Linked DNA regions of Caballeronia sp. TF1N1. The protein of the gene in region 2 binds, or shares a complex with, the protein of the main gene of each other region. Links are inferred from orthologs where the notes say so. Each region holds a gene or a part of one and is shown on either strand. Other genes may lie near its edges. The genes, in order: tsaD and tsaE.

Evidence for each region.
Region 1: the proteins of tsaE (region 2) and tsaD are in contact, whole or in part, in a crystal structure (PDB 6N9A), measured with the Thermotoga maritima proteins. The link is inferred for Caballeronia sp. TF1N1 from one-to-one orthologs. Residues at the interface, in WP_004082108.1 of Thermotoga maritima: Leu37, Gly38, Lys46, Lys57, Val59, Lys60, Ser61, Thr63, Phe64, Thr65, Leu66, Met67, Val69, Pro71, Tyr82, Arg83, Leu84, Asp86, Asp88, Phe89, Asp93, Ile128, Asp130, Glu131, Arg134; in WP_004082750.1 of Thermotoga maritima: Cys10, Asp11, Arg49, His50, Leu82, Gly84, Gly135, Gly136, Glu154, Thr155, Leu156, Asp157, Asp158, Ser159, Glu162, Asp165, Lys166, Arg169, Leu170, Tyr175, Lys213, Thr214, Leu217, Tyr218, Gln221, Arg222, Asn324.

What each region holds. Positions count from the first base shown.
Region 1 is NZ_CP084627.1:226,759-230,047, reverse strand. Bases 167-3,139 are described here. They hold tsaD (tRNA (adenosine(37)-N6)-threonylcarbamoyltransferase complex transferase subunit TsaD), read left to right. Parts: upstream 167-1,125; coding sequence 1,126-2,154; downstream 2,155-3,139. Other genes in these bases: LDZ28_RS15060 (MFS transporter), read right to left, coding at 3,034-3,139; LDZ28_RS15065 (glutathione S-transferase family protein), read right to left, coding at 2,376-3,002; LDZ28_RS15075 (NAD(P)/FAD-dependent oxidoreductase), read right to left, coding at 167-1,056. In the rest of the region: more of LDZ28_RS15075, read right to left, coding at 1-166; more of LDZ28_RS15060, read right to left, coding at 3,140-3,289.
Region 2 is NZ_CP084626.1:2,341,766-2,345,070, forward strand. Bases 268-3,256 are described here. They hold tsaE (tRNA (adenosine(37)-N6)-threonylcarbamoyltransferase complex ATPase subunit type 1 TsaE), read left to right. Parts: upstream 268-1,474; coding sequence 1,475-2,038; downstream 2,039-3,256. Other genes in these bases: queG (tRNA epoxyqueuosine(34) reductase QueG), read right to left, coding at 268-1,456; LDZ28_RS10875 (N-acetylmuramoyl-L-alanine amidase), read left to right, coding at 2,020-3,256. Also shown: LDZ28_RS10860 (methylated-DNA--[protein]-cysteine S-methyltransferase), read right to left, coding at 1-200; more of queG, read right to left, coding at 197-267; more of LDZ28_RS10875, read left to right, coding at 3,257-3,305. UniProt on the Escherichia coli protein: Required for the formation of a threonylcarbamoyl group on adenosine at position 37 (t(6)A37) in tRNAs that read codons beginning with adenine.

The DNA.
Region 1 (3,289 bases), on a different replicon or contig from region 2:
GAGTTCGCGGGTATCGACGCCGCCGCGCGTGACTTCGGCCTTGCGATAACCTTCGGTGCCGCTCGGCGTGATCGTCCAGTCCGACAACGACGCGCCAAGGCCCTTGAGCGTGCGGTCGGGGAGATCGGCGAGGCGGGCATCGACGGAAACATGCTGCGCTTCGAGCCACGCGTGCGCGAGCCGTGCGGGAACGTGGTCCGCGAGAAAATTGCCTATTTGTTTCTTCGATCCCGCCTTGGCTTCGAGCAGGAGTTCGGTGGCGTCGGCGTCGGGCAGGAGATCGACGTGGATCGGCTCCGACGTATTCCAGAAACTCGAAATCTGGAGCACGCCCGGACCGGACAGCCCGCGATGCGTCAGCAGCAAGTCCTCGTCGAATTCACCTCGCGTCTTGCCCTTGCCCGTGCCGATGCGAACCGGCAGCGACAGCCCCGACAACGCCGCGAACGGCGCCCAGTCGGCCGACGTGAAAGTGAGCGGCACGAGCGCGGGAAGCGTTTCGACTAGCTTGTGGCCGAACTGTTTCGCCACGCGATACCCGAAATCCGTCGCTCCGATCTTCGGAATGGACAAGCCGCCCGTCGCGATGACGAGCGCGGCCGCGTCGATTGCGCCCGCCGAGGTGTCGAGCGTGAAGCGCGCGCCGTCGTGCCGGATCTCGTGGACGCTCACCGGGCGCCGCCACGCGACGCTGCCGGCATCGCACTCGCTTTTGAGCACGTCGATGATGGTTTCGCTCGAATCGTCGCAAAAAAGCTGGCCTTTGTGCTTTTGATGCCATTTCACGCGGTACTGCTTCAGCAGCGCGAGAAAGTCGCGCGGCGTGTAGCGCGCGAGCGCGGAGCGGCAAAAATGCGGATTCGCCGACAAGAAGTTTGCCGGCTGCGCGTTGAGATTGGTGAAGTTGCAGCGGCCGCCGCCCGAGATACGGATTTTTTCGGCGAGACGCTCGGCGTGGTCGATCAGCACGACGCGACGCCCCGACTGGGCGGCGACTGCCGCGCACATCATGCCGGCCGCGCCCGCGCCGATCACGGCGATATCGAAGGATTCCATGGCGCGCATTGTAACTGGGGGGCGTCGTTACACTGCTATACTTTTCTGTTCCCTTCAAGCGCTCAACCCATGCTAGTTCTCGGCATAGAAAGCTCCTGCGACGAAACCGGCCTCGCCCTCTACGACACAGAGCGCGGCCTCCTTTCGCACGCCCTGCATTCGCAGATCGCGATGCATCGCGAGTACGGTGGCGTGGTGCCCGAACTGGCTTCGCGGGATCACATCCGCCGGGCGCTGCCGCTCCTCGAACAAGTCATGGCCGAGGCCCACGCCGCGCGCGCCGACATCGATGCCATCGCGTTCACGCAAGGTCCGGGGCTTGCGGGCGCGCTGCTGGTGGGCGCGAGCATCGCCAATGCGCTGGCGATGGCATGGGACAAACCGACTGTCGGCATCCATCATCTCGAAGGACACCTGTTGTCGCCGCTACTCGTCGATGCCCCGCCGCCGTTTCCGTTCGTCGCGCTGCTCGTATCGGGCGGCCATACGCAACTGATGCGCGTCACCGATATCGGCGTCTACGAGACGCTCGGCGAAACGCTCGACGACGCGGCGGGCGAAGCCTTCGACAAAACCGCAAAGCTGCTCGGGCTGGGTTATCCGGGCGGGCCGGAAGTGTCGCGGCTGGCGGAATTCGGCACGCCGGGCGCGGTCACGCTGCCGCGTCCGATGCTGCATTCAGGCGATCTCGACTTCAGCTTCAGCGGCTTGAAGACCGCCGTGCTGACTCAAAGCCGCAAGCTCGGCGCGAATGTCTGCGAGCAGGCAAAGGCAGATCTGGCGCGAGGTTTCGTCGATGCAGCCGTCGACGTGCTCGTCGCCAAGTCGCTCGCGGCGCTCAAGAAGACCGGGTTGAAGCGGCTGGTCGTGGCGGGCGGCGTGGGCGCGAACCGGCAGTTGCGCGAGGCGTTGTCGGCTGCGGCAAGGAAGCGGCGCTTCGACGTGCATTACCCCGACCTGGCGCTTTGCACCGATAACGGCGCGATGATCGCGCTGGCGGGCGCGTTGCGGCTTGCCCGCTGGCCGGAGCAGGCCGGGCGGGATTATGCATTTACGGTGAAGCCTAGATGGGATTTGAGTTCGCTGGCGCGAGTTTGACCTTTGCGTGGCTTCGTGCGAAGTCTGGTTTGCTGAATGAACCGCACGACAGTCTCGACACAGCCAAGGCCCACACGGATCGCAACACGCGACCAACGCCGGCCAACGCGCTCACGAATTAGCGACGCATGTGCCTTGCGCGAACGGGCGGCACGCACGCAACGGCGATATTCGCGCGGCCACTGCATCGCCAAATGAGGAAAAGAGCGTCGCTGCAACGTTCATTTCGGCGGATCGAACGCCTGCACAACCGCCCCGAACGCCGGCAGCGCCTCACACCGATCGCCATGCGCGATCAACGCCAGCCAGCGATTCCCGCTGACCAACGCCCCATGCGCTTCGCGCACGAACCGCAGCGCGCACGCAACGGCGATATCCGCGTGACCGATTGCATCGCCGAACCAGAAAGGCGTCGGACGCGCCGCGCGATCCGCTTCCAGCACGTCGAGCACGCGTTCGATCTGCCCCGTGCAGCGCTCGACCCAAGCCTGCGACTTTTCCGCGTGCATCACGCGCTCGTAGACCAGCGCCACAGCCTTGTCCGCGAGACCCGTCGCGAGCGCACACACCTTCAGCGCCGCACGACGCTGCGCGCCGCTTTGCGCAATCATCGCGCGGTCGTCGCCGGCGAGTTCATCGAGATAGTCGAGGATCGTCGCGCTCTCGATCACCGTGTCGCCCGACTCCAGCACGAGCGTCGGCACGCGCGAGAGCGGATTGAACGGCGCGATCTTGCCGGCATCGCCGAAAGTCGACCACGGCCAATGCTCGTAGCCAATGCCATAAAGATTCAGCGCAATGGCCACGCGTCTGACAAACGGGGAATCGTATTGGCCGATGAGAATCACGACGCACTCCGCAAAGTTCGGGTCGAACAGTTTAAGCGCGCGCGGGCTTCGGAAACAATGGCCACGCGAGCAACGCGCACACGCCCGCCAGCAGCCACACGCCCGGCCACGAAGTCGCCGCCAGGACATGCGGAATGACGAGCGGCGTCACGAACAAGCCCACGTAGACGGCCGTGTTGGTCATGCCGAGCGCCGTGCCGGCGCGCTGCATGCCGGCGAGCGTGGCGAGTTCGGTGTACGCCACCCCATGCCATGCCGATACGCAAATGCCCGCGAAGACCAGCATC
Region 2 (3,305 bases):
CCGAGCGGCAGATCGAAACGCATGGCGGGTTGCTCGAAATATTGGCGAATCTGTGCGATGGCTTGTTGCACGAGCGGCTTGTCCGACTCGATGCTTTCGACCTCGCCCGGAAGATAGACGATCTCGCGCACGGCGCGCTCGTCGGCGCGAATGCCGACTTTGCCGAAGGGCGCGTCGATCACTGCATCGAAATGCTTCATGCCGGCCTCGCTATTTCGTCTGGCGCCGCGCGCTGCGCGAGCGCCCATTGCACATGCTCGCGAACCAGCGCGGAAGGATCGTCCATGCGCGCCTGCAACGCTTGCACGATACGCTCGCGCTCCACGCTTTCGAGCGACGCGCGCAGTGCATTGCCCATCGCCACCGCGATATTGCGTAGCCATCGCTCGTGTCCGATACGCCGGATCGCGCTGCCCTGCATGCGCGTGTCGAAGTCCTCGGCGCTCCACGCAAACAACTCGACGAGCGTGGAACGATCGAGCCCATGCCGCACATCGAAGTCCACGACCGGCGTGGCCTGCGCGAACTTGTTCCAAGGACACACGAGCTGACAATCGTCGCACCCATACACGCGATTGCCGATCAAAGGCCGCATCTCCTCGGGAATACTGCCTTGCAGTTCTATCGTCAGATACGAAATGCAGCGCCGCGCATCCACGCGATACGGCGCCACGATCGCGCCAGTCGGACATGCGCCGATACAGCGCGTGCACTGCCCGCAATGCGCGCCGTCCGTCTCGGGATGCGGGTCGACGGGCAATGCAATATCGACGTAAATCTCGCCGATGAAGAAGAGCGAACCGGCATCGCGATCGAGCAGCAACGTATGCTTGCCACGCCAGCCGACGCTTGCTTTTTGCGCCAGCGCGACTTCGAGAACCGGCGCGGAGTCCGTGAACGCGCGATGCCCGAACGGCCCGATGGCAGCTTCGATGCGCTCGGCCAGTTGCTGCAGCCGGTTGCGCATGACCTTGTGATAATCGCGGCCGCGCGCGTAGATCGAGACCATCGCCTGCGATGGATCGCTCAGGCGCGACCATTCGACGGCGCGCCAGTCGTTCCTCTGACCATCGGCTGTCGCGACACTTTCAGCGCCCTTGTGCTCGAGCGTCGCGCCAGGCAGATAAGCCATGCGCGCCGTGATGACCCGTCGCGTGCCGGCCACAAGCTCGGCGGGCCTTGCGCGTTTCATCCCATGTTTGGCCATATAATCCATCTCGCCGTGATAGCCTGCTTCAAGCCAACTGGCGAGGCCTTCCTCGGCATCCGTCAGGTTGGTATCGCCGATACCAACCGCACCGAATCCCAACTCGCGCCCCCACGTCTTGATGCGTAGCGCGAGTTCCGCCAGCGCGGCCTCATCGCCTAGTTCGACGTGATGCAAGGCGCGCGACTCATCGGCGGCGTCGCTGGACGCGGTCGTGATTTCAACGGAATGTTCCGGCAATCGGTTCATCACGACATTTTACGAGCAATGCCCGAAAGCCCTGTACGAACGACGCCTGATTTTCCTTCCGCGCTCCTCGAACGCCGCTTCGATCTGCGCGACGAAGCGGCAACGCTCGCCTTCGGGGAACGCTTTGCACGCGCCATCGACGAGACGCGCAAGCAAACCTCGGCCGAACGTTTTTCGGGCTTGCAGGTCCAGTTGATCGGTGACTTGGGCGCGGGCAAGACCACGCTCGTGCGCGCGACCTTGCGCGCGCTCGGTCATGCGGGCCGCGTGAAGAGTCCGACTTACACGCTCGTCGAGCCCTATTCGCTCGACACGCCAGGCGGGCCGCTCGATGTCTATCACTTCGATCTCTACCGCTTCGCCGATCCCGCCGAATGGGCCGATGCCGGCTTTCGCGAGTATTTCGATCGCGGCGCGGTGTGCCTCATCGAATGGCCGCAGCAAGCAGGCGGACTGCTCGGCGTGCCGGACCTCGTGTTCGAACTTGCCTTGCCCGACGAGAGCCGTGAAGTCGAAGAAGGCCGCGTGCTGAATGCGCGGGCGTTTAGCGAAACAGGAAAGACATGTCTCGAAAGATGCTGATCAAGCCGTTTCATTCGATCGAATCGGGTGCGAGCGCGCCGCACAACTGGCGGCGGCGTCAGGTGCTGCGCGCGGGCGCATCGACGCTTGCGCTTGCGCTCGTCGCACCGAAGCTCGCGCACGCGAGTTCCGTGCTCGGCGTGCGCGTGTGGCCCGCGCGCGATTACACGCGCGTGACCATCGAATCCGACCAGCCGCTCACGAACAGCAATCAGACGCTGCAAGGCCCGGACAGACTCGTCGTGGATCTGAACGGCATCGATCTGGATCAGTCGCTGCGCGATCTCGTCTCGAAGATCACGCCGAACGATCCGCAGATTCAATCGGTGCGCGTCGGTCAGTACCAGCCGCATGTCGTGCGCATGGTGTTCGACCTCAAGGGTTCGGTCAAGCCGCAGGTCTTCACGCTAGGGCCGATTGGCAGCTACAAGTATCGGCTCGTGTTCGATCTTTACCCGGCCGTCGCGCCCGATCCGCTGATGGAACTGCTCGCGCAGTCCGAGCACAAGCAGGAGGCCTTCGACCGCGCCAATCCGAATCCTTCCGCGCCGCCGCCCGCCACGCTTTCGGGGCCGGCCACGCCGCAGAAATCGCTCTCGCAGGATTCGACCGACGAGTTTTTCCAGAAGTACGCTCAGGGCGATGCCCCGGACAACGCCGCGTCGGTGGCGCCGAAGCCCGTGCCTATGCCTGCGCCATCCGTGCCGAAGCCGTCGCGCGTCGTGCCGCCCGTGATCGCGAAGAAGGATGACGACGACAGCGACCAATACACGTTCTCGCAGCCCAAGCAGGATCGCTCGGGGACGACGCGCCTTCTGACTGTGGCCATCGATCCGGGTCACGGTGGCGAAGATCCCGGCGCTATCGGCGGCGCGGGGACGTATGAGAAGCACATTGCGCTCGATATCGCGAAGAAGCTGCGCGCGAAGATCGACGCGCAACCCAACATGCGCGCCATGATGACGCGTGATGCCGATTTCTTCGTGCCACTCAATGTGCGTGTGCAGAAGGCGCAGCGTGTCGGCGCCGATCTATTCGTGTCGATTCATGCGGACGCGTTTACCGAGTCTTCGGCGCGTGGTTCTTCCGTTTTCGCGTTGTCGGAACATGGTGCGTCGAGCGCGGCGGCGCGGTGGATGGCCGCCAAGGAAAATTCGTCGGATCAGGTCGGTGGCATCAACGTGAAATCGCAAGACGCTAGCGTGAATCGCGCGCTTTTCGACATGTCCACTACGGCGCAGATTCGCGATTCCATGCGGTATGGGAG